3 regions of the Arsenophonus sp. aPb genome follow, and region 1 is predicted to be linked to each of the others. Evidence: riboswitches for the same ligand, from Rfam matches in the RefSeq annotation. Region 1 holds a riboswitch; each other region holds the start of a gene.

Region 1 (8,218 bases):
TGCGATTGATAATCTGTTGTTGATAGTAAATACGGGCTTTCGGTGACAATTTGTTAGGCGTGTGATGATCATTCAGTTGCTTGAATAAACGACGTTGCAGATTAGCATGATGGAAGAGGGAATGTTCCCGTGATTGGATATCACTGACCTGTTTTAACACCCATGCTTCCGTGGACATACCGAATATGGCGTATTGTAACCAATTGGCAATGACGATTCGCTGCCGAGCAGAAGAGATTTTTTCTCCTTGATTAGCACCATATTCTCCTAATGGCTGTAATAGTAACCTGGCAAGGGCGGTTATCTTCTCTTTATTATCTTTATAGCGGGTCAGATAATCAATAACAGGGTTTACTAGTGAAAGGGTTTGTGTTGCGTTATTATGTTGGTCGAGTGGGTAGCCGTCTTCAATTAATAATGAACGTAAGCGTTGATTCTGTTCATTATAGACAAGTTTATTAAAATCATTAGCGTTGAGCGATAAAATAGGTTTAGGCTGATAAAGCGATTGATTCATAACTGCAACAATACCATTGTTATCTCTGGTGGCGTTATTTGACAATGGAGTTTGCGCTATTTCTTGGTTTTGTTGTATCAGATTTGTTAGCGTTTTTTCGCTGCTCGTCGCATGCTTTTCACTTGATCTATTTTCGTTCTCTATTATTTGGTGCCGAGTAGGATCGAATATAGACAAAAGCCCGTGAGATAGTGAAGGCGTTGAATCGATAGGCGGCATTTAACGATCCCTTATGTAATTAAAATGTAAAAATATAGTAAGTGACGATTAAATACTTTCATAAAAAAACTTTTGCTATTTATTTACAGGATCTAATAAATAACAGACGAAGTGATGAAGAGAGCAAGGTGAATGTTTGCTAAGGATGGTTATTGCTTTTATGTTGTCTTTTTTAGATGAGTTAATCGGCCCAGCTAGTGTAAGTGTGTTATTGGTAAAATATGATCCAGTTATTTTTTATATTGTCATTGATTGTTTTAATGCAGAATTGATCAGTTGAGTTTATCCCAACTGATCAACAAATTTATAATTTTTGATATTTAGTTAGCATTAATGCCATGCTAGTAACTAAAATTAAAATATAAACCATCCATAGATATAAATTCATTTCAATAAAGAAACTACCTATCCCTCCGATGATAGAGGGAATAACTAAGGAAGCTGAACCCATTAACGCTGATGTTGCTCCCAGGCTATTTTTTTGGCTACTCATTGTTAGATAGGTATATAGAGATTCGAATAACCCACCAGTAAACATAATGATGGCAAAGAATGCAAAGAAAGTGATGGTATTATTTTGGTAGATAAATATAGGAATAAATAAAATTATTAATATTTGCAGCGATCTTAGCCAAATAGATAAAATTTTTGTGGCACTAAATTTCCGTAGCAATTTGCTGGATAAAAATGCGCCTGCCAGTAAAAAAAGCCCGATAATAGCCGAGTAGATACCGAATATTGAGGCGCTAGCACCAAATTTGATCATAAAAATAAATGGCGCCGCGGTTACATAACAATAAATTAATGAAAAAGATAAACCGAGCGATAAACAAGGTAAATAGAATTTGGGTTGGCAGGCAATATATTGATATATATTACTGGTTTTGCGCCAAGAAAAAATTGTCCGTTTTTTTACTGTTAACGTTTCTGGAAAAGCAAAAAAGACATAGACAATGGTAATTAAGGCGTAGATAAAAATTAAGCCGAATATACTGCGCCATCCCCATAAATCATTGATAAAACCGCCAATTAATGGTGAAGCAATCGGGACAAAGCCTTCAATCGTAATGATGATGCTATATAGTAGAGCGGCAACAGTTCCTCGCGAAACATCACGTACTGCGCTGACGGAGGTGACTAAGGTGATTGAGATACTCAATCCTTGGATAACACGAATAACAAGAAAAGCAGGTAGACTTTCTGTCTGTGTTAACATGAATGTTGTTGCTGCATAGATAGTCGCACCGGTTAACATAATTCTGCGGCGACCAATGGCATCGGAAAGTGGACCAAAGATTAATTGTCCTAAGCCAATTGCCAAGGTATAGACCATGATTGAAAGCTGGGTTGATGAGAGACTTTTATTAAATTCTTTTGCGATATCAGGAATAGAGGGCAAATAAGTATCAACCCCTAAAATACCCATCATAGTGAGCAATGCTAAGCCAAAAGTAAAGAAAGCCAAATTTTGTCTGTTAATTTTTTTCATAAATATTTCCCTTAATAGAAAATTTTATTTCAAGCATGCAGGAAAATTTCAGGATCGATATTCAAACGGAGTTGCTGCTAACTAGCAAACTTTTCTATTTTTTGTTGAGCTTTAATTTAGTTTTATCCGATTTGCGCTGTTTTTTAATCCTATTTAATTAAAATCATACAAATTGAGTAAATTAAAATGCAAATTCGTTACAGTAGGCGAGTTGTTTATTAATAGAATATTGATGAAAAAATAGATGGCAATTTACCTTGATATAATTAAATGATCATACGGCAGTGATATCTTAGAAAACTATTACAATTTAGAATAAGTTAGGGGTTAACTGGATGTTATTGTTACGCTAATTTTAATCAGTAAATATTTAGATTTTAATGATAAAGGCTCGGTAACTGACCGAGCCTGTTGTTTATTATATATTGAGGATAACTTTGGCAATTTCGAAATAAATAATCAGGCCAGTACCATCAACCAGTGTGGTGATAAATGGTGCTGAAACTACCGCCGGATCAATACCACATCTTTTAAGTAGTAGAGGAATGACCGAAGAGACAATGGCTGACCATAGAGTAATACAGATCAGTGACAGACTGACAACGATACAAATATCCCAACCAATATTCATAAAGCTGGCACGCAGGATCCCTGCTGCTCCTAAAGTGATGGCGATTAATACCGCAGTCGACATTTCTTTACGTAAGATCTGCCATAAATGGTTGATGGAAAGCTCTCCGATCGCCATTGAACGCACAATCGTTGACGTAATCTGAGTACCACTGTTACCGCCTGTTCCCACTAACAGTGGAATAAAGAAGGCTAAAGCAATTACTGCCTCTAACTGCTCTTCAAATGATTTGATGACCGTGCTGGTATATGCTTCTGCAATAAATAGTAAAAGTAACCATACACTACGTTTTTTCCACAGGGCAAAAGGACTCGTTTGAAGATAAGGTTTATCTAACGGTAAACTACCACCTTGTAGTTGAGCATCTTCGGTTGCATCATCTTCCAATATGCGATCAATTTCTCGTTCGCTAAGGGCGCCAACTAATACGCCTTTATCTAATACTGGCACCAGATCGAAACCACAGTCATGCAATGATTTTGCTAATTCAGTGCGTTTAGCATCCGGGGCAACAAAGAAAAAGTTGGGTTTCATCAGTTGGTTGATGCTATCACTATCAGTAGGATGCTTTAATAGCGATTTCACTGATAAAATACCGATTAATATTTCATTAGTCGTAATGAAAATTTGATTGGTGATACTATTTTCTTCAAGTTTTTCCAGAAAAACTTTTTTTGCTTCAGCAACAGAAATATGTTCTGGTAAAGTCATATAATTCTGTGTCATATATGAAGCGGCAGTTGGGTTTGCCTGGTCAACATGATAGCGAGGTTTAAATGTATTTTGTTGGATAGGTAAAGCCATATAAAAGTCCCCTATAGGTGTTAAAATCTCTCACCGGGGCGAACTAACGTGGGAAATAGATCCCAACGTTTAGGTTTTAGCTTCTAACAACGTATTCCAAGCGGAAAGTTACTTTTGTAAGACCTTGATTCGATCATACCTGTTTTACCAATACAAGCCTGTCTCCATGCAAGTACGGCAGTAACTTTTGTTTGTTAGGTAGCCTCGCCATAACGAGATCGTTTATTGTATTTCACGTCAACAGTGTTGAACGCCTGCGATTATAAATTTACTTATCTTGATTACAATTCTTTCTTTAAGTTGTTTAGTTAAGATTTAAGAAAGTCAAATTTTAACAGTCAAAAATAAGAAAATGTTGTCTTTATTTTATTATAAAGTAAAAGAGATGCTTGTTTGAAATATGAATGGATAAAAATTAGATGGTTTTAATCGAAATATTATAAAGGTTTTTAACTTTTTGTTTTTACTATCTTAAATAACGCCATTTATATTACATAAATGTTTCTGGTGCGATAATTGTAAATGCGCCTTTAACAATTAAAATAAATACGGCTGCCCAAATAGCTGCTGATAATAAGCAGACACTATATACCTTAGTTCGATTCATTAATAACATGCCGGCTACTAATGGAATCATGTATCTTAATACCGCAATAAAACGAGATGTAAATAACACGGTTATCCCTTGGTTTTGTAATTTGTTATGGGCATTATCAATAGTTGATTGATAACGACTAAAAAAACGGCTAAATAATTTTCTGCGGGTTATTTGATTACCCAAATAGTAGGAAATTATTGAACCAATGGTTGCACCTAAAGTAATAGCCAACCAAACTAAACTAATATTTAGTTTTGGCAGACTAGCAGTAATACCGGTTAATAACATAACGGATGCAGGTGGTAGAAAAGAAGATAAAACAATCGTAGATTTGCTCATTGCAATGCTAAATAATATGGTAAATAACCATATTGGATGTAAATTAATCTCTGACCAAAATGCATTTAGATATGTCATAAATTCTTCTGTTTTCATTGTGTTATTTTCTCTTTAGTGAGTTATTTCTGACAAAATAAAAAATATTATAATAATATAATCTATCTATATTAGCGTAAATTAAAGTTATTTAATTGTTGGTATAATAGGATTAACTTTGCTAAGTTTAAATTCAGTGATTTATGAGTAAATAAAATTTTTGCTCAAGATATGCATATGTTAGTCAATGGTTGGCTAAATGGTCAATCGCTTTAGTTAACAATATATATTAAATAAATAATATCTTTATTTAGCTAGCAAACAGAACGGTTATTTTAAGCTAGTTTGAATTTTAATTAGCATTGAATCTTAGTGCATCAGATCGATTTTGCCATACCCGCTGTTTAGACTTGTAAATCTATTAATGATTATTTTTGTCATTAACAACACATTTTTTGTTAATGACAAAATAATTAGTTAAGTATTTTTTTATTTAATGGAGTTTCTACTTCGGATCTTTTTAAATAGGCATATAATATTGCACTAATTAAAGTCCCACACATAATCGCTAATAGATAAGCAATAATTGGTTGTACCGCCCCAGGGATCAACATAACAAATAGCCCACCATGAGGTGCCATTAGTGTGACATGAAAATACATTGATAATGCGCCGGTAATTGCTCCGCCAAGCATACAGATGGGTAATACCCGCATTGGGTCACGGGCGGCAAAGGGAATGGCGCCTTCAGAAATAAAACATAGACCTAATATGAACGCTGCTTTGCCGCCTTCACGTTCATTAGTTGAAAACTTGTGACGAGCAAACAATGTCGCAAGTCCCATGGCTAAAGGGGGTACCATGCCCGCTGCCATAATGGCTGCCATAGGTCCATAAGTTTGGGCGCTTAATAAAGCGACACCAAATGCATAAGAGGCTTTATTAACCGGCCCTCCCATATCTGTACACATCATTGCACCTAAAATAATACCTAATATGACGGCATTGGTTGTGCCTATGTTGGTTAGCCATTCTGTAAGGGCGCTCATTATCCAGGAGACGGGATTACCGATAATATAGATCATAATTAAGCCAGTAATTAACGTGGCGAATAATGGCACGATTAAGATGGGTTTTAGGGACGCCATACTTTTTGGTAAAGGAAAGTGTTGATTGAGCAATTTGGCGACATAGCCAGCCATAAAACCAGCAATTATACCACCAAGAAAACCGGCATTGGTGCTAACTGCTAGCATGCCACCAACTAATCCAGGTGTTAAACCCGTTCTGTCAGCAATTGAGTAAGCTATATAACCAGATAAAATGGGTACCATAAGCGCCAAAGCAGAGTGTTTACCAATTTGCATTAATGCCGCAGCTAATGTACCTGGTTGCTCGGCTGCATCTAAACCAAACATAAAAGAGAGGGCGATACAAAGGCCGCCGGCTACTACCATCGGTAACATGTAAGAAACACCAGTAAGTAGATGACGATAGAGGTTTTGTGTTGTTGTTTTCTCGGTTAAGTTGTCTGAGCTATTTTTTATTTTGTTAGGTTGATAATATTCAGCTTTAGCTAATGCATTATCCATTTCTTGCGCGGTTCTTTTTAAGGCGGCACTTGTTGAGGTGTGATAAATACGTTTACCAGCAAATTTCGCTAAATCAACTTCAATATCAGTGGCAGCAATAATAAAATCGGCGTCATTAATCTCTTCTAAGGTAATTTCATTGCCTGTTCCAACCGAACCACGCGTTTCTACCTTAATTTGCCAGCCTCGCTTTTTAGCTTCAATTTCTAATGCTTCTGCTGCCATAAAAGTATGTGCCACACCCGTAGGACAAGCGGTCACGGCTAAAACACGCTGATTTTTTGCGGTTGCTGATTTAATAAGATTTGCTTTGTCCGCAATGATCGCTTTATTTTCGGCCATAGAGAGAGTCTTTTCTGGCGCAAGTATTATCTGTGTTTCGTTGGTAAAGAAAACTTTTTTACCGATTAATTGTTGTTCATCAGCTATATTTTCACCAATAGCAATAATCAATTCAGCATCCGCAGTATTACCCGTTAATTTTAAAGATTGTTGTTGTATCTGCTGACATAGTATTTGCTTAGCAAGATAGGTTCTTGCTGGCATTTGGGGTGAGTGGATAATAGCAATTGTTTTCATCAAGAAATTCCTTATATTTGAAATGGGATCAGAGCAACTTGGTTCATCATTTTTGTCAGTTGTTGCCGATCCATGCTCCTAACATTACCTTGGCTGACTGTTATGGCACTAATAGCTGTTGCTAAGCGCAAGGTATGTTCACTGGTTTGCCGCATCATTAAACCATAAATTAAACCTCCGACCATGGCATCTCCGGCACCAACAGTACTTACAACCTGACATTTTGGTGGAGTTGCTAACCAAGCACCGGATGCGTTGACCCACATGGCACCTTCTTCGCCTAAGGAAATGACAACGTGAGTAATGCCTTGAGAAAGTAATTGCTGGGCCGCTTTGGCGATTTCTTGATAGGTAGGTAAAGGGTGGCCAATCCAACTTTCTAATTCATGTCGATTTGGTTTCACCAACCAAGGATTGGCTTTTAAACCGGCAATCAATGCTTCTCGGCTACTATCAAATATGACGCACATACATTGATTACGTAGCCGTTTCATCCAGTCAGTAAAGTCATCTAAATCGATACCTTTGGGTAAGCTACCACTAACACATATCATATCAAATTGACTTAACCAGCTAAGGGAATCTTTGGCAAAATGCTGCCAATCCTGTTTATTTACTTCAAAGCCGGAAAAATTAAAATCACTAACCACACTATTTTTTTCAGTCAATTTGACGTTAATGCGAGTTCTACCTTCGATGGCATGAAAATGATTTGTGATCCCGCGCTCTTTGAAGTCGTGAAGAAAACCGTTTAGATTTTCTTTACCTAAAAAACCACCGACAGTGACATTAACATTTAGATTTTTTAATGTATTAGCAACATTTATGCCTTTACCTGCCGGATACAATCCATGGGTTTTAACTAAGTTGACAGCACCTTTTTCAATACTGTCTAACATGCCGACTAAATCATATGCCGGATTTAATGTAATGGTTGCAACTTTACCTTTCATGCAATTTTTTCATCCATATTAGCGTTAATCACTTGCTCAATGGCATGTAAGGTTGCTTGGGCGTCAGGGCCACTGATCTTAAATTGGATACGATCATTTTGACGAGCAACTAATCCAATGACACTCATTATATTATGGCCATTGGCAGGAATTCCGTTGCCATCCAAATTAGTAATAGTGACTTTGCTGTTAAATTTTTTTATTGTATTAACTAATTGTGAACTTGGGCGTGCATGTAAACCATGTTTATTATTTAAAGTAAACTCTGCTGATAACGTCCCTTTTTCTTCGTTTGTGTTAGTCGTTAGTAAAGTAAACATCCCTACGGCATCGGGTGCTTGTAGCAATTTTGCTGTTTTTTTATCGATTAATAAATTAGCTAAGTGATTTAAGGTGTTATTAGCCCGATTATCTTTGCATGATAGTGTGATAAGTAGGCAAAGTTGATGATCTTGATAAGA
Region 2 (8,218 bases), 1.3 Mb from region 1:
AGCACTAGATAGCTATAGCAACTTAGTAAAGATAAGTTCTACTCTCGTCCAAATTTCTCTTTATTTACTTTTATTTGGCATATTTATTAGTGGTTATTTAATTTCTACTGCTGATGGTCAGCCTATTTCAATATTCGGTTATTTTGAGATCCCGGCAATATGGTCAGATGAGGGAGTACAGGCTGATAGTGCAGGTGTTGTACATCTTTATTTGGCTTGGACACTTATTATTGTTTCAATTCTTCATGCGATTGCAGCATTGAAACATCATTTTTTTGATCGTGATATTACCTTAAAGCGCATACTTGGAATTCGTTCAAGAAACTAACTTATTGGAGATAGTTATGTTGAAAAATTTTTTTTTAGCTATAGTAACCACAATTTTGCTATCGAGCGTTAATTCAGCAATAGCCGCAAATTATAAAATTGATAATGAAGGTCAACATGCTTTTGTTCAGTTTCGCATCCAACATTTAGGGTACAGTTGGGTTTATGGTAGTTTTAAGAATTTTACCGGTAGTTTCACCTTTGATGAAAAAAATCCACAAAATGATCAAGTTAAGGTGGTGATCAATACTGCAAGCATTGATACTAATCATGCAGAACGCGATAAGCATTTACGTAGTACCGATTTTTTTAATGTAAAAAAATATCCTGAGGCAACTTTTATTTCCACTAAGGTCAGTCAAGTCAAGGGTGCTTATCATATAGATGGGCAATTGACGTTAAATGGTGTAACAAAACCGTTAGTACTTAATGCTATCTTAATCGGAAAAGGTGACGATCCATGGGGGGGTTATCGGGTAGGTTTTGAGGCAACTGGAAAAATTAAATTGAAAGATTTTAATTTTAAAAAAGATCTCGGACCTAAATCGCAAGAAGCTGAACTTATTATTTCTCTTGAAGGTGTTAAGTTACCTTAAAATAAAAGTAATATTGAAAGAGCCTGTATTGGCTCTTTCAATTATGTTGGAAAAATAACAGTATATTAAACAAACTATTTTTAATTCATGACTATTTAATGAATAGTAACTTGATTGTATTTAAATTTTATTTTTACTCTGTAACAACTAATAAGCAATAAGGTATTACTGTTAATTTTTACCAGCAATATGAAAATTTTTTTTACAATTATTCTCTTTAAATTTTCATTATACTCAAGTTTATTGGTTTTAATTTTGCTATGCTGATAATTAAAAACAGAGAGAAGGACGTTATATAATGAGATTTAATCTATTAATTTTCTTCATCAGTTTTTTGTTGTTGGGTTGTGAACAACAATTAAAACTAAATGGCGAAAATAAGCAATTATTACGTTCTTCTATTGCTGAAGTACGAGATTCTCTTTCTTTTGAAAAGCAGCAACAATTTGACGAAGCTATTGATATTACTATGTTTAATAGTATTAATTTTGATGAATATCGTCAACTTGGTGAAAGCGCTGCTTCAAGAGCATTGGAAAAACGGATTTGCCGCACCTTAGATGGTAAAACAGCAGAACAAGTTATTAATGAAGCAAAAAATATAAAAATAGATCGTCTGGCGTTTGATGAACATTTGCTTTTTTAATTAAATAACTTACGATTTTAAATATATTTTCGTTTATTAATTTAGCTGATCGATTTTATTATTTATCAACTTAAACAAAAACTAAACCATAAGTAACACTATAATTGGAAAAGCTATTTAGCTTCATTATAATCTGCCCGAGTTAATATTAATTTTAATATTAAGCACGGTGCAGTATCTCGTTAGGCGAGGCTCCTATACAAACATAGGTTGCTGATCTGACGACGTCGAGAGACGCCCAAGATCAGGACAGGATATATCGAGTCAAGGTGTATCCCCATGTAACTTCCTGCTGGTTTCAGGATACGTTGTATAGTGCTAAAACTGAGACGTTGAGATAGCTTAATATTCTCGCATCTGGTTTTGCCCCTATTTGAGAACTGTTTGCAGTTTATAACAGTGATAGGGTTTCGAAAATGAAGTTAACATCCCTACAAAAAACGGCGCCCAGCGTGGTGTGTCCGGCCAATAGTCATGCAGAAAATTTCAATGAGCAGCATCATAATAATTTTGATGAAGTAAAAGTTAGTGCTTATATGAGTCAATCCTATATCGCTGTTTCTATGAATGATTCTGTTGCTGCTATTAAAAATAATCTGGCTAATATAATTACCGGCGATCAGATCCCGACTTATCTTTATGTTACTGATAAAGATAAATATCTAAATGGCCTGTTATTGATGAAAACATTATTAACCTCATCGGATGAACTACTTGTCTCAGATATTATGAGACGTGATTTCTTTTCTGTTTCACCAGAACAATCACGTGAAGAGGTTTTTGCTCTGCTTAATCATTGTGATGTTGATTCTATTCCGGTTGTGGAGTTTTCTAAACTAAAAGGGGTATTGCGCGCTCAAGATATCGCTGAATTAATTGAGGATGAGAACACCCAAGATGCCCACCTGCAAGGGGCAACACTACCTTTAGAAGTGCCTTATATGTCAACCAGCCCAATAACATTATGGCGTAAACGCGTTGTTTGGTTATTGATGTTATTTGTGGCTGAAGCTTATACTGGTACAGTATTGAAAGCCTTTTCCGATCAGCTGGAATCGGCTATTTCATTAGCTTTTTTTATTCCTTTATTAATTGGCACTGGTGGTAATAGTGGTACTCAAATAACTTCTACTTTAGTTAGGGCAATGGCGCTAGGAGAAGTGAGTTTACGTAATTTAGGTGCAGTGCTTAAAAAAGAGATATCTACGTCCTTTTTAGTGGCATTAACGATAGGTTGTGTTGGCATATTTCGTGCTTGGATCCTGGATGTTGGCTATCAAGTTACCCTTGTTGTTGGTTTGACTATGATGGCAATTACTGTGTGGAGTGCGATCGTTTCTTCTATTATTCCAATGGTACTAAAACGATTGAATATTGATCCTGCTATTGTTTCTGCTCCATTTATTGCTACTTTTATAGATGGCACAGGATTAATTATTTACTTTGAAATTGCTAAGATGATTATGACTGATTTAGCTTGATCAACACGGGAGAGTGAATTGCTCTCCTATTGATTTTGCCAAACGAGATATTGACCACATTTTTTGCAAATATACTCCCCTTTCCCGTGTTGGATTTTGTTGTGCCGGCGTAGGGTCAATTGATGTGATAGGTCGCACTGGCAATGGTAATGAAAGATCTGCTTACGAATGGAGGTTAATGCAAACTGATGTGTTGTCTGCGGTAGAACTTCGAGGATCACTGCCATCATCCATTTCCATTCTTTACCATGCGGGGCTGTTTTACCAAAACAGTGATAAACCAATAAGTGGGCTAACTCATGGGGAATAACTTGATTGATAAAAATCTCACCATTTTCAATCAGTAAAATCGGGTTAAGCCGAATTTCCCATGCTTGTAGATGGGCACTACCGGCAATGGTTCCTCGCTGTCGGTAATTGATCAACGGTTCTGTAAAGGTTTTTTCCAATTTAGTACTCGCTGTAGCCAGTTTGTTGCGCAATACTCGCATGACAATCTGTTGTAAAGCAATCGGTACTCGCTGTGATTTCATATTATTAACATAGTTAAATGGACAAAGAGTAAGTTCAGAACAAAAGAAATTAACTTATTATGGTCTTTATTAAATAAGTATTAGAAAAATTCAATAACCAATTGTTATTTTTACCTGGATCTAAAACAGCAAAAGGGAGAGTTATCTAACTGTCCCTTTTGCTGTTTTAACAAGATAAAATCGACTACTCGTTAGTTAAACCTGCGGCTGCACGAAGTTCAGCAACTTTATCTGTTTTTTCCCATGGAAATTGAGAACGGCCAAAATGTCCATATGCTGCGGTTTGACGGTAAATAGGTTTTAATAAATTGAGCATTTTGACTAGACCATAGGGACGTAGATCAAAAATTTCATGCACTAAATGAACAAGCGTTTCATTGGCTATTTTTTCTGTACCGAAAGTTTCTATCATGATGGATGTTGGCTCAGCGATACCAATCGCATAGGAAATTTGAATTTCACAGCGATCAGCCAGTCCTGCGGCAACAATATTCTTTGCTACATAGCGCGCAGCATAGGCAGCAGAACGATCGACTTTAGAGGGATCTTTACCAGAAAAAGCACCACCACCATGGCGAGCCATGCCACCATAAGTATCGACGATAATTTTACGGCCGGTTAAGCCACAATCGCCCATTGGGCCGCCTATAACAAAACGACCTGTGGGATTAATAAAATATTTGGTATTTTTGTGTAGCCATTCTGTCGGTAATACTGGCTTAATAATTTCGTCCATTACGGCTTCTGATAAGGTGTCTTGTTTAATTTCCTCAGCATGCTGAGTAGATAAGACAATGGTATCAATGCCCACGATTTTATTATTTTCATATTGGAAAGTAATTTGGCTTTTAGCATCTGGACGTAACCAAGGTAAGGTACCATTTTTTCGCATTTCAGCTTGGCGTTCGACTAAGCGGTGGGCATAAGTTATTGGCGCCGGCATAAGAACATCGGTTTCGTTATTAGCATAACCAAACATGATCCCTTGATCGCCAGCGCCTTGTTCCAAAGGATTTGCGCGATCTACGCCTTGATTTATATCAGGAGATTGTTTGCCAATTGCACTGATAACAGCACATGAGTTGGCATCAAAGCCCATATCGGAGCTGGTATAGCCGATTTCACGTATTGTACGCCGCGTAATTTCTTCTATATCTACCCAGGCGCTAGTCGTAATTTCACCGCCAACCATTACCATACCTGTTTTTACATAGGTTTCACAGGCAACGCGTGCATTTGGATCTTGCTCAAGAATTGCATCGAGAACCGCGTCTGAAATTTGGTCAGCAATTTTATCAGGATGACCTTCTGAGACTGATTCAGAAGTGAAAAGATGTGTGGTCATAGATGTTTTATTACCTTAAAAATTCGGAGAAACTAAATTAGATGTATTACCATCCAGACGTCCATTTTAATGTTAATTTAGCGCTATGGCTAGCGGTTTTTTATATTTGTTTATCGTTAAAAAACGGATTGGCAGAATAGAAATAAATTTGTTGATGTTTTATTCAATTTGATTTTGCATTTTTCTTATAATAAAGGTATAAACAGCGCGATAACTGATGAACCTTTTTCTCATCAGGCGTTATGCGGTAGTATCGATATTGATGCTACTTCTCAATTTAAAATGGTTACATTCCGAGATTGAATGTTATAAAGCCATGTTTTGAGGTGAATGGGTAATGTTCCATTATCAGCAAATAGCAAATTACCAATTATCACAGCTTAATGTCTGTGTACCCGCTTCTATTTCCTTTCTCTATATTACGGCTGCTAGACAAAATTATAGGTCGTACTCGAGACAGACTAAAATCATTTATTGATAAGTTATTTTGTAACTTTCAATAACAGAATGATTGTTGAATTGTCATTAATCCATTTTAAATAGAGTTATTGCTGTTTCCTGCAGTTTTAAAATTTGCACAGAATATTATCTTGTTAGATATGATAAGTTAGGAAAGAAGTGAAACTCATACTCCATTTCAGGAGATAACTATGAAGAATAATATCGCGCGTAAAATGCAACAAACCTACAATATTGCATATTGGGGAGGTGGCTATTACCAAGTTAATGAACAAGGTAATATTAGTGTGTGTCCAAATCTTGACCAACCTGAAGCGAAAATTGATTTAGCCGCATTAGTTGAACAAGTACAGGAAGAACAGCAACATCTACGTTTGCCGGCACTTTTTTGTTTTCCGCAAATTTTACAACATCGATTGCGATCAATTAATGCTGCATTTGCACGGGCGCGTCGCGATTATGGTTATCAAGGTGATTATTTTCTTGTCTACCCAATTAAAGTAAATCAGCAGCGACGAGTGATTGAAACTTTAGTGAGATCAGGTGAACCTTTAGGTTTAGAAGCTGGCTCCAAAGCAGAATTAATGGCTGTATTAGCCCATGCTGGTATGACGAAATCAGTGATTGTTTGTAATGGTTATAAAGATCGGGAATATATTCGTTTAGCATTGATCGGCGAAAAACTTGGTCATAAAGTCTACTTAGTGATTGAAAAAATGACTGAAATTGACCTAGTTCTGGATGAAGCGAAAAGATTAGATGTTATTCCTCGTTTGGGAGTAAGAGCGCGTTTGGCATCACAAGGTTCTGGGAAATGGCAAGCGAGTGGTGGTGAAAAATCAAAATTTGGTTTGGCAGCCGCTCAGGTTTTGCAGTTGATTGATACATTAAGAAGTGTCGGGCGTTTGGAAAGTTTGCAATTATTACATTTCCATTTAGGTTCTCAGATGTCTAATATCCGTGATATTGCGACAGGCGCTAGAGAGTCAGCTCGTTTTTATGTTGAGTTACATAAATTAGGTGTCAAGATTGAGTGTTTTGATGTTGGCGGTGGTCTTGGCGTTGATTATGAAGGTACGCGTTCACAGTCGGATTGTTCTGTCAACTATGGTTTAAATGAATATGCCAATAATGTTATCTGGGCGATAGGTGAAGCTTGTGATGAACATGGGCTAGGGCATCCAACGGTGATCACGGAATCAGGTCGAGCGCTGACCGCTCATCATACCGTATTAGTTTCCAATGTCATTGGTGTTGAACGTAATGAGTTTACTAAGATCACGCCACCACCAAAAGATACCGAATTATCACTTATTTCTTTGTGGGAAACTTGGAATGAAATGCAACAGGGAAATAGCCGCTCATTGCGTGAATGGCTGCATGATAGTCAACTTTCATTATATGACGTGCATACCCAATATGCCCATGGCATGTTGAATTTGACAGAGCGAGCTTGGGCTGAAGAGCTCTATCTTAATATTTGTCGTCGTATTCAGCAGGATTTAGATCCCAGTAATCGTGCTCATCGTCCTATCATCGATGAGTTACAAGAGCGAATGGCAGATAAACTATATGTTAACTTTTCGCTATTTCAATCCATGCCAGATGCATGGGGTATTGACCAACTTTTTCCCGTATTGCCGATTCAAGGATTAAATGCGCCATTAGAGCGTCGAGCGGTGTTATTAGATATTACCTGTGATTCAGATGGTATTATTGATCATTATATCGATGGTGATGGAATCGCTGCTACCATGCCGATGCCTAATTATGATCCGGAAGAGCCGCCGATGATAGGGTTTTTTATGGTGGGTGCTTATCAAGAAATATTAGGTAATATGCATAATTTGTTTGGCGATACAGCGGCGATTGACGTCTATATTGATAATTCAGGTGAAGTCAGATATTTACAAAGTGAAGAGGGGGATTCAGTGGCGGATATGCTCCATTACGTCAAGTTAGATCCTAAAATGCTATTAACGCTTTTTCGTGAGCAAGTTAATAGTAAGGATTTGACGAAAAGTTTAAAGGAGCAGTTTCTGGCTGAATTTGAAACAGGATTATATGGTTATACCTATTTAGAAGGTGAGACAATATAAGTTAGCCAAGGTTATTGAGCAATAATGGAATAATCTTATCTGGTGCGCTGTAAAAACTCGTTCTTTAGCGCTAGCTGGATGGCAAGCAGAAGAGCAGCAGTCTTATATAGTAAAGGTTACTCACTAATAAACAGTTTGAGATAAATTATATGATTAATAATACATTAAATAACCAGGAAGATAACTCTTTAGTTTCTAATGCCTTTGGTTTCATGCGTTTTCCGCTTCATTTTTCACCTTATGATAGTGATGCAGAATGGGTGATCACCGGTGTCCCTTTTGATATGGCGACATCAGGTCGTGCCGGCAGCCGGCATGGTCCGGCCGCTATTCGACAGGTATCAGCAAACTTGGCGTGGGAAGGTAAACGCTGGCCATGGCCGTTTAATCTCAAAGAGCAGTTAAAAATAGTTGATTGTGGTGATCTGGTTTTTGCTTTTGGTGATGCACAGGATATGAGTGATAAGTTGCAAGCCCATATCGAAAAGTTATTGGCATCCGGCAAAAGGTGTTTAACCTTTGGCGGCGATCACTTTGTTACTTTACCTTTATTACGTGCCCATGCTAAGCATTTTGGTAAAATGGCGTTGGTTCATTTTGACGCGCATACCGATACTTATAGCAATGGTAGTAAATTTGATCATGGTACCATGTTTTATCATGCGCCTACTGAAGGGCTCATTGATGCCACTCATTCAATTCAGATTGGTATTCGGACTGAATATGATAAAG
Region 3 (8,218 bases), 180 kb from region 1:
TATAAGACGAACAACCCATTTAATGATGTTCTGCCATCGCTCATGTTTTAGTTTTGAACGTTTCTGCACCCACAGGTGATCCTTTTCGACATTCATGCTGCTGTTTTTGCTGTATGGATCGTCATTCCCAAATAGTCATGCCATTGATTTAAATAAATCATGTCTATTGTATTAACTATTCATACTTATTAATCAGCGCGTTTAGATTAATTAATCTAACAAAATGATTTATTGCTTTAAGCTAAATCAAATTTAGCTTAATTCAATTTTCAATAAAAAATACGCCAAAATAAATGTCCATCCATTTTGGCTGCAATTCTATTGTCTTAATTTACAGGAAATAAAATGGAACAATATAAACTCGCTACCAGTTTTGATATCAGTGACCATATTGATAGTTCACGTAGCTTGGTTAATATCTTTGCTACTGACTTCACTGATGTTGCTGCGATTATCATCTCGCTAGAAGATATTCAGCAAGGTGGACTTGATACCATTAAACAACAAAGTTTTGGTCAGCCGATTTTTGCGCTAATTCATCACAATCAAGTTATTCCCGCTGATACACTAGCTTGCCTGACCGGTGTTATCGATCTCAACAAAGACAATAGCCAATTGTATGCAAAGCAATTAGAAATTGCGGCACAAAAATATGAGCAAAGTTTACTCTCACCTTTCTTTGGCAAGCTAAAAAAATATGTCGAACAAGGCTACAGCGCTTTCGATTGTCCGGGCCATCAAGGGGGAGCATTCTTTCGGCGTCATCCACTAGGTAACTTATTCGTCAACTATTTTGGTGAAAACCTATTCCGTTCAGATCTGTGTAATGCTGACGTTTCAATGGGCGATCTATTGATCCATGAAGGTGTACCTTGTACGGCACAACAATACGCCGCAAAAGTGTTTAATGCCGATAAAACCTACTTTGTTTTAAACGGCACCTCTTCTGCCAACAAAGTGGTATTAAACGCCTTACTGGCACCGGGGGATTTAGTGTTGTTTGATCGCAATAATCATAAATCTAATCATCATGGTGCGCTGATCCAAGCAGGTGCTACACCAATCTATTTAGAAACAGCTCGCAATCCATTTGGCTTTATTGGTGGCATCGACGCGCACTGCTTTAATGAAGATTATCTGCTTGATCTGGTCAAAAAAACTTCGCCTAAGCACGCAGAGCAAAAACGTCCTTTTCGCTTGGCTGTGATCCAGCTTGGTACCTATGACGGAACAATTTACAATGCACGTCAAATTGTCGATAAAATCGGCCATCTTTGTGACTATATTTTATTTGATTCCGCCTGGGTAGGTTACGAACAGTTCATTCCAATGATGAAAGACTGTTCGCCATTACTGTTGGAACTCAATGAAAATGATCCCGGTATTTTAGTCACCCAATCGGTTCACAAACAACAAGCTGGTTTCTCACAGACTTCTCAAATCCACAAAAAAGACCGTCATATCAAAGGGCAACCACGTTATGTCAATCACAAACGCTTGAATAACGCCTTTATGATGCACGCTTCCACCAGCCCGTTCTACCCGCTATTTGCCGCTTTAGATGTTAATGCCAAAATGCATGCCGGCGAAAGTGGCAAACGGCTATGGATGGACTGCGTAAAAACCGGTATTGAAACACGCAAATTATTACTAAGTTGCTGTAAATTCATTCGCCCATTTATTCCTGAAATGATCGATAACCGCCCCTGGAGTGACTACGACACCGATGAAATCGCTAATGATTTACGCTTTTTTAAATTTACCCCCGGTGAACGCTGGCACTCATTTGATGGTTACGCGGAAAATCAGTACTTTGTTGATCCATGTAAACTGATGTTAACGACACCCGGCATCAATAGCCAAACCGGCAATTATGAAAGCTTTGGTGTACCAGCCACTATTTTGGCAAATTACCTACGTGAACAGGGCATTATCCCGGAAAAATGCGATCTAAACTCAATTCTATTTTTACTCACACCGGCAGAATCGATAGCAAAAATGCAACATCTGGTGGCCCAAATTGCCCGTTTTGAACATTTACTGCAAATCGACGCCCCATTAGCTGACGTTTTACCAACACTCTACCGCAGCAACCAACAACGCTATCAGCACTATACCTTGCGTCAGCTATGCCAAGAGATGCATGACTTATATGCCAAATTGAACGTAAAGCAACTACAAAAAGAGATGTTTCGGCAAGCGCATTTTCCAGCCGTCAAAATGTTACCGCAAGCAGCCAACATCCAGTTTGTACGCGGCCAGGTCGAATTGATTGCTATTGAAAACATTGCCGGTCGAATTGCGGCCGAAGGCGCGCTACCGTACCCACCGGGCGTCCTATGTGTTGTGCCAGGAGAAGTCTGGGGCGGGGCGGTGCAAAACTATTTTCTGGCGTTAGAAGAAGGGATCAATCAGTTCCCAGGTTTTTCACCGGAACTACAAGGCGTATATCTGCAAACTGATGCTGATGGCCGCATCCGTGCTTATGGTTATGCCATTAAATAGTCATGCATAACTTCACAAACAGTAAATCTTTACCAATTAAATAACTAAGATTTCTCAAGAGTTAAGAGAGAAAAAAATGCAGGTATCTAAAAATAAAATGAGTGTGCTACAGCTAACCATATTGACTACGGTGAATATGATGGGCTCAGGTATTATTATGCTGCCGACCAAGTTAGCAGAAGTTGGTACCATATCAATCCTCTCATGGATCGTTACCGCTGTCGGCTCAATGGCCCTGGCTTACGCTTTCTCAAAGTGTGGCATGTACAGCCGTCGCAGTGGCGGAATGGGTGGTTACGCTGAATATACCTTCGGTAAATCCGGCAACTTTATGGCTAACTACACTTATGGGATCTCACTATTAATTGCTAACGTGGCGATTGCTATCTCTGCAGTTGGGTATGGAGCAGAACTATTCGGGGTAAGCTTAAGCCCATTACTTATTTGTATCGCTACCATCGCCGTATTATGGATCTGTACTGTTGCTAACTTTGGTGGTGCTCACATCACGGGTCAGATAAGTAGTATCACCGTTTGGGGGGTTATTATTCCAGTTATGGGGATCTCCATTATTGGCTGGTACTGGTTCAAATCCGACCTATATATCAACTCCTGGAACCCACATAATTTTCCATTCTTTCAGGCAGTTGGCTCCTCAATTGCCATGACACTATGGGCATTTCTCGGCATGGAATCGGCTTGTGCAAATAGTGAAGCCGTTGATAACCCAGAGAAAAATGTTCCTATTGCCGTATTAGGCGGCACACTAGGCGCAGCAGCCATCTATATTGTATCCACCAATGTCATAGCCGGTATTGTACCTAATATAGACTTAGCTAACTCCACGGCCCCCTTTGGTTTAGCTTTCGCACAAATATTTAATCCCACGATCGGTAAAGTCATCATGGCGCTAATGATCATGTCATGTTGTGGTTCCCTACTGGGTTGGCAGTTTACCATTGCGCAAGTATTTAAATCATCATCGGATGCTGGCTACTTTCCAAAACTTTTCTCCGCTGTCAATAAAGCAGAAGCACCGATTAAAGGTATGCTGACTATTGTCATTATCCAATCTGGCTTAGCGCTAATGACCATTAGTCCATCATTAAACAAACAATTTAATGTATTAGTTAACCTCGCAGTTGTGACAAATATTATTCCTTATATTCTTTCTATGGCCACCATGATCATCTTACAAAAAGTGGCTAATGTTGAGCCACAGAAAGCAAAAATGGCTAATATTATTGCTTTTATTGGGGCCACCTATAGTTTTTATGCCTTATATTCTTCTGGAGAAGATGCCATTATGTGGGGCGCGCTAGCGACATTCTTAGGCTGGACGCTCTATGGCTTCGTTTCACCACGCTTCGAAATGGAAAATAATCAAAATATACATAGCTAATACTAACTCAATATCATTGACTCGCTTTCTCCTCATCACCATGCGATGAGGAGTAATTTAGCCAGCCTAAATTAGCGATCTACATAATGACAATCATTTCAGCATTGAACAAATAACCATTCTTTTATTCAGACTAAATCGTAATATTGATAATCAATCGACATTTATATCTCAACCATCAACCTTGTCCTGTATACTTATATATTATTAATACCGATAAACCATTCGAGTTGATGCCATGAAAAAATTAACCCTAGTTATCATGTTATTTATCAGTAAATTGGTGCTAGCCGATAGCATTAATATCGATCAAACGTTAGAACAATGTTTAGCGAAACCAACAACGGTATCAACCCTCGATAGCGTTGATTGTTACCAAAATGCGTTAAAGTTATGGGATAACGAATTGAACGAGCAATACCAATTATTAATCGCCGATAAAAAGTTAAGCTCAAAATTCAAAACTGCATTGAAAAAATCACAATTGGCATGGATAAAATATCGCGATCTCAACTTAGAAGCGATTAACCGCTTTTATGATACTCAGCAAGGAACCTATTGGGGGATCGCCGCGATGGCCAACAAAATTGAGTTAACTAAAAATAAAGCGTTAGAATTAACCAAATTAAGAACAAGCACTGAAATCGGTAATTAATAACCATTGGTTATTGACATCCTCCATGCCCTAAAAGACGTGGATTCCTACCGCGTTCAGCCTGAAGTCTGATTCGCCTCGGTGGGTTCCTGCTTCAACGGGCGGTCTGACTGCACCCTCCCTCCACAGGCAAGCACGGCATGTCCTGCCGCTAAAATGTTACGCGCCCCATATCACGTTCACTTACTGATTAATTACCCCCCAAAATTGGCGATATCTAATCTGGTTAACAGTCTCCAAGGGGTGTCGAGTCGATTACTTCGACGGGATCGCGCTGATATAGCACAACGTTATTACTACAAAGGAGTTCTATGGACACCAAGTTATTTTGCAGGAAGTTGTGGCGGCGCACCGATATCTATTATCCGACAGTACATTGAGCAACAGCAAACACCTGGTTAGTTTGAAAACCGCGCCTTATATCTCCGCCCTGAAGGACGGGGTTTTACGGCGCATCAGATAAAAATAAATTTAGTTATGTATGTCATTAAATAGCTAACGACACACATAACTAGCAATTACAATAAAAGATAACAGAAAATTCGCTCACAATAGTGATAAAGTTTAGAAACTATAAGTCATCCCTATCCCAATAACATTATCGCGCGCTATCTCTAATTCGTTAGCCCGTTGGCTATTTCTCAATAGATTAACTTTATAAGCAGCGTAAGCTTTAAAATTATCGTTAAAATTATAGTTAGTATAAATATTAAGATAATTAACCACATCCACTTGCTTATTAGCCCGCGAATAAAAATAAGCTATTCCCGGCTCTAAGCCTGATGCAAATGTATAGGAAGAAAGCAACTCAAGGGTACTAACTTTACCAAAGATCACTACATTATCATCGACTTCGTGAAAATGAATATTGCGGCTTTCGGAATATAAACCGGCAAATTTGACAGGTTCAGCGTCATAATTGAAACCTACCGCCCATATTTCCGCCGATTTACCCGCCCGGATCTGCTGTTGCTGCTGAGTTCTGTTGGAATAAAAATAGGCCACGGTTGCTTGCAAATCATCGGTAAAGTGATAACTAACACTGGCTCCCCACCCCTCACCATTTTGATGCTGAACCTCATCATTATGACTATTTTTGCCTTGATACTGCAAAGCAAAATTGAGTCCCTTTACTAAATTAAAAAAATCAGTTTGGCGATAAGTCAGCAAATTACTCGCCTCTTTGGTGGTTGAAATATCACTATCAGAAAAGAAATCACCGTCAAAAAGCGATAATCCATCGGTATAAGCAGCAACATCATAAATAACACCATAATTACGACCATAATCGATATGGTGAGTTTTATATTTTAATCCGGCAAAAGCCAAATTATTCTTTGATTCATTACTTTTATCCCCTTCTCCGCCATGTAGTTCTGTTTCATGTTCAAATTTGGCAAAACCACTAACAGAATCGGTAAACTGACTATCTAACTCTAAACCCAGTTTTACTTTTATTTCATTACCATCTTGATTCTTATCTTTTGAACTCATTAGTTTAGATTCAATCTCACCATTAACCGCTATTCGACTACCTTGCTTATCATAAACGTCTACTGCCATAGCCCCGGGAATATAAAAACAGAAAAAAATTAAACCGGTCGATTTATTTTTAATAAAAGAAAACATAATACTTATCTCAAGACATATAAAAATTGATGAACTGGTCATCATACAAATATTTTAAATACAGACAGCCGATGAGTGATTATTTATAATCACTTTATGCTGTTTTAACACAATAAAATAAACAATTAATTTATCGGTATAGGAGAAAGAAGAGAGATATAGCTAAACCTAGCTAAGAAAATACTTTGCTCGCTGAATGTCAAAAATAGAAACATATAGATACCCTATAATAAATCTCATATATAGGGGCGACCAGATGAAAGAGCATAGAACACTATCCCAATCGTCTTAGTTTTAGCACTATACAACGTATCCTATGATAGGAAGTTACTTTGAGGCAAACCTTAATCCGATCTGCCTTGTCCTAACCTTGGGCGTCTCTCGACGTCGTGAGATCAGCAACTTGTGTTTGTATAGGAGCCTCGCCTAACGAGATATAACACTTTCGAATGAGCGCGTATTATATGCTTAAAGAATGGGGAAAAAATATCCCATTGGTAGTTTGTTTATGTTTTATTTAATTATGTTAGCCATTTTACGACAAAACCAAGCAACGAGTCGTTAAATTAATTGAATAACAAACGGTGCTCATCACTTAATGATAACCAAACCACTCTTTTAATCCTGAGCTTAAAATGGCAGATATGGCAAAATAACGATAATCTGCACGGTAATATAGCATTAATGAATGGATATTATTGACTTCATTTTTGTCTACTTTTACCTCTTTTAATTTTTTTGTCAAAATAGAATTAATAGCCATATGGTCAGGAATATAAGTAATACCTAATCCTTTTTCAGCCAATTTCACACACGAATAGTAATCAGTGGTTAACATCATTTCTGAATAAGGCAGAAAATGATATCGCTCATCATCGACCTTACCTTGTAATGAAGGATAAATGACTGTTTCAGAAGATAAAGATAAACTATTCACCTGTTGTTCTTTCGCCAAAGGGTGGGCAGGATCTGCCACTAACATCATTTGAATATCACCGACAACTTGCGCATTAATATTGTTATATATCTCAACACATTGTAAGCCTAAAACAAAATCTGCTTTATTACTATTAAGGGTAAATTCAACATCAAATAAATCCGCATGAACAATATGTATTTCAACAGCGGGAAATTCTTTCTTTAATTTCAATATTACATCAGCAATCGCCTCTTCAGGAATCAATTGATTAAATGCTAATCTAATGGCCGCAGGCTCTTTATTATTATTTAACGCGAAAGAAAACTTTTCTAATTTTTGTAAAGATAATAAAAACATTTTCACCTTTGGCAATAAAAGTTTACCATTACTATTTATATCCAAAACAGAACCATTCGAGCGTTTATCAAATAACGTGTAGCCTAATATAATCTCAAGTTCATTTATCCAACGACTAATTGTCGTTTTAGACTTATTTAATAATATCCCTGCCTGTAAAAAATTACCTGACTCAGCAGCAGCGACAAACGCCATCAGCATTTTATTTTCTAATTGTGGTAAAAATTTTTTCATTACTGCTCCGCTGTCTGTTTTATTGAATTATTATTACCTGAAATCAATTTCTAACAATTTATAATAAAATATTATGATAATCCGACATTAACAAATATTTTTCTGCAACTAAATTTTTAATAGTATATTTAATATATATAAATTTCATTTTTTGTAAAAAAACGTTATGTATCGCCATCGGAGATACCTTAGTATTTCAACTAAATAGCAATGCAAAATCAAATTCAATTTATTTTATGTTTAAACTTTATTTATTTAACTCTTCAATTATCATGGAGAATTTTTATTTTTTTAATAAATAAAAATAATTAAACATTAGCAGCATTTAATTAATGTATAGATTTTTAAATAAATACTATATTTCTATAGTTTATATTAACTATATTTACATAACTTATTAGTCAATAAAAAAGTTGCTAGCAACTAAGCAATAAATTTTTACGTCTAATTAGGGAAAATTAAAATTAATCTCAATAAGCTATACCATAGAACAAAACCTTACTTAACCTAAATTTAT

Evidence for each region. A riboswitch is a leader RNA that binds a small molecule or an ion and turns the genes downstream of it on or off. The one in region 1 is predicted to bind magnesium.
Region 2: it holds a riboswitch for magnesium, as region 1 does, so the genes downstream of both, mgtE (magnesium transporter) here and QE177_RS02220 (magnesium transporter) in region 1, are expected to answer to the same signal.
Region 3: it holds a riboswitch for magnesium, as region 1 does, so the genes downstream of both, QE177_RS02970 (porin) here and QE177_RS02220 (magnesium transporter) in region 1, are expected to answer to the same signal.

What each region holds. Positions count from the first base shown of each region.
Region 1 is NZ_CP123499.1:512,324-520,541, forward strand. Features, by position in the region: gene QE177_RS02210 (pentapeptide repeat-containing protein) at 1-736, opposite strand, end outside; gene QE177_RS02215 (MFS transporter) at 1,041-2,225, opposite strand; gene QE177_RS02220 (magnesium transporter) at 2,644-3,582, opposite strand; M-box (ykoK) riboswitch at 3,715-3,884, opposite strand; gene QE177_RS02225 (DedA family protein) at 4,151-4,693, opposite strand; gene fruA (PTS fructose transporter subunit IIBC) at 5,107-6,804, opposite strand; gene fruK (1-phosphofructokinase) at 6,816-7,757, opposite strand; gene fruB (fused PTS fructose transporter subunit IIA/HPr protein) at 7,754-8,218, opposite strand, start outside.
Region 2 is NZ_CP123499.1:2,420,074-2,428,291, reverse strand. Features, by position in the region: gene QE177_RS10820 (cytochrome b) at 1-328, shown strand, start outside; gene QE177_RS10815 (YceI family protein) at 345-923, shown strand; gene QE177_RS10810 (DUF6694 family lipoprotein) at 1,222-1,569, shown strand; M-box (ykoK) riboswitch at 1,741-1,913, shown strand; gene mgtE (magnesium transporter) at 1,986-3,050, shown strand; gene QE177_RS10800 (SprT family zinc-dependent metalloprotease) at 3,077-3,583, opposite strand; gene metK (methionine adenosyltransferase) at 3,768-4,928, opposite strand; gene speA (biosynthetic arginine decarboxylase) at 5,579-7,486, shown strand; gene speB (agmatinase) at 7,636-8,218, shown strand, end outside.
Region 3 is NZ_CP123499.1:692,334-700,551, reverse strand. Features, by position in the region: gene speFL (leader peptide SpeFL) at 1-79, shown strand, start outside; gene speF (ornithine decarboxylase SpeF) at 346-2,505, shown strand; gene potE (putrescine-ornithine antiporter) at 2,582-3,907, shown strand; gene QE177_RS02980 (DUF1311 domain-containing protein) at 4,146-4,562, shown strand; partial or broken gene tnpA (IS200/IS605 family transposase) at 4,737-5,057, shown strand; gene QE177_RS02970 (porin) at 5,127-6,191, opposite strand; M-box (ykoK) riboswitch at 6,463-6,632, opposite strand; gene QE177_RS02965 (LysR family transcriptional regulator) at 6,787-7,701, opposite strand.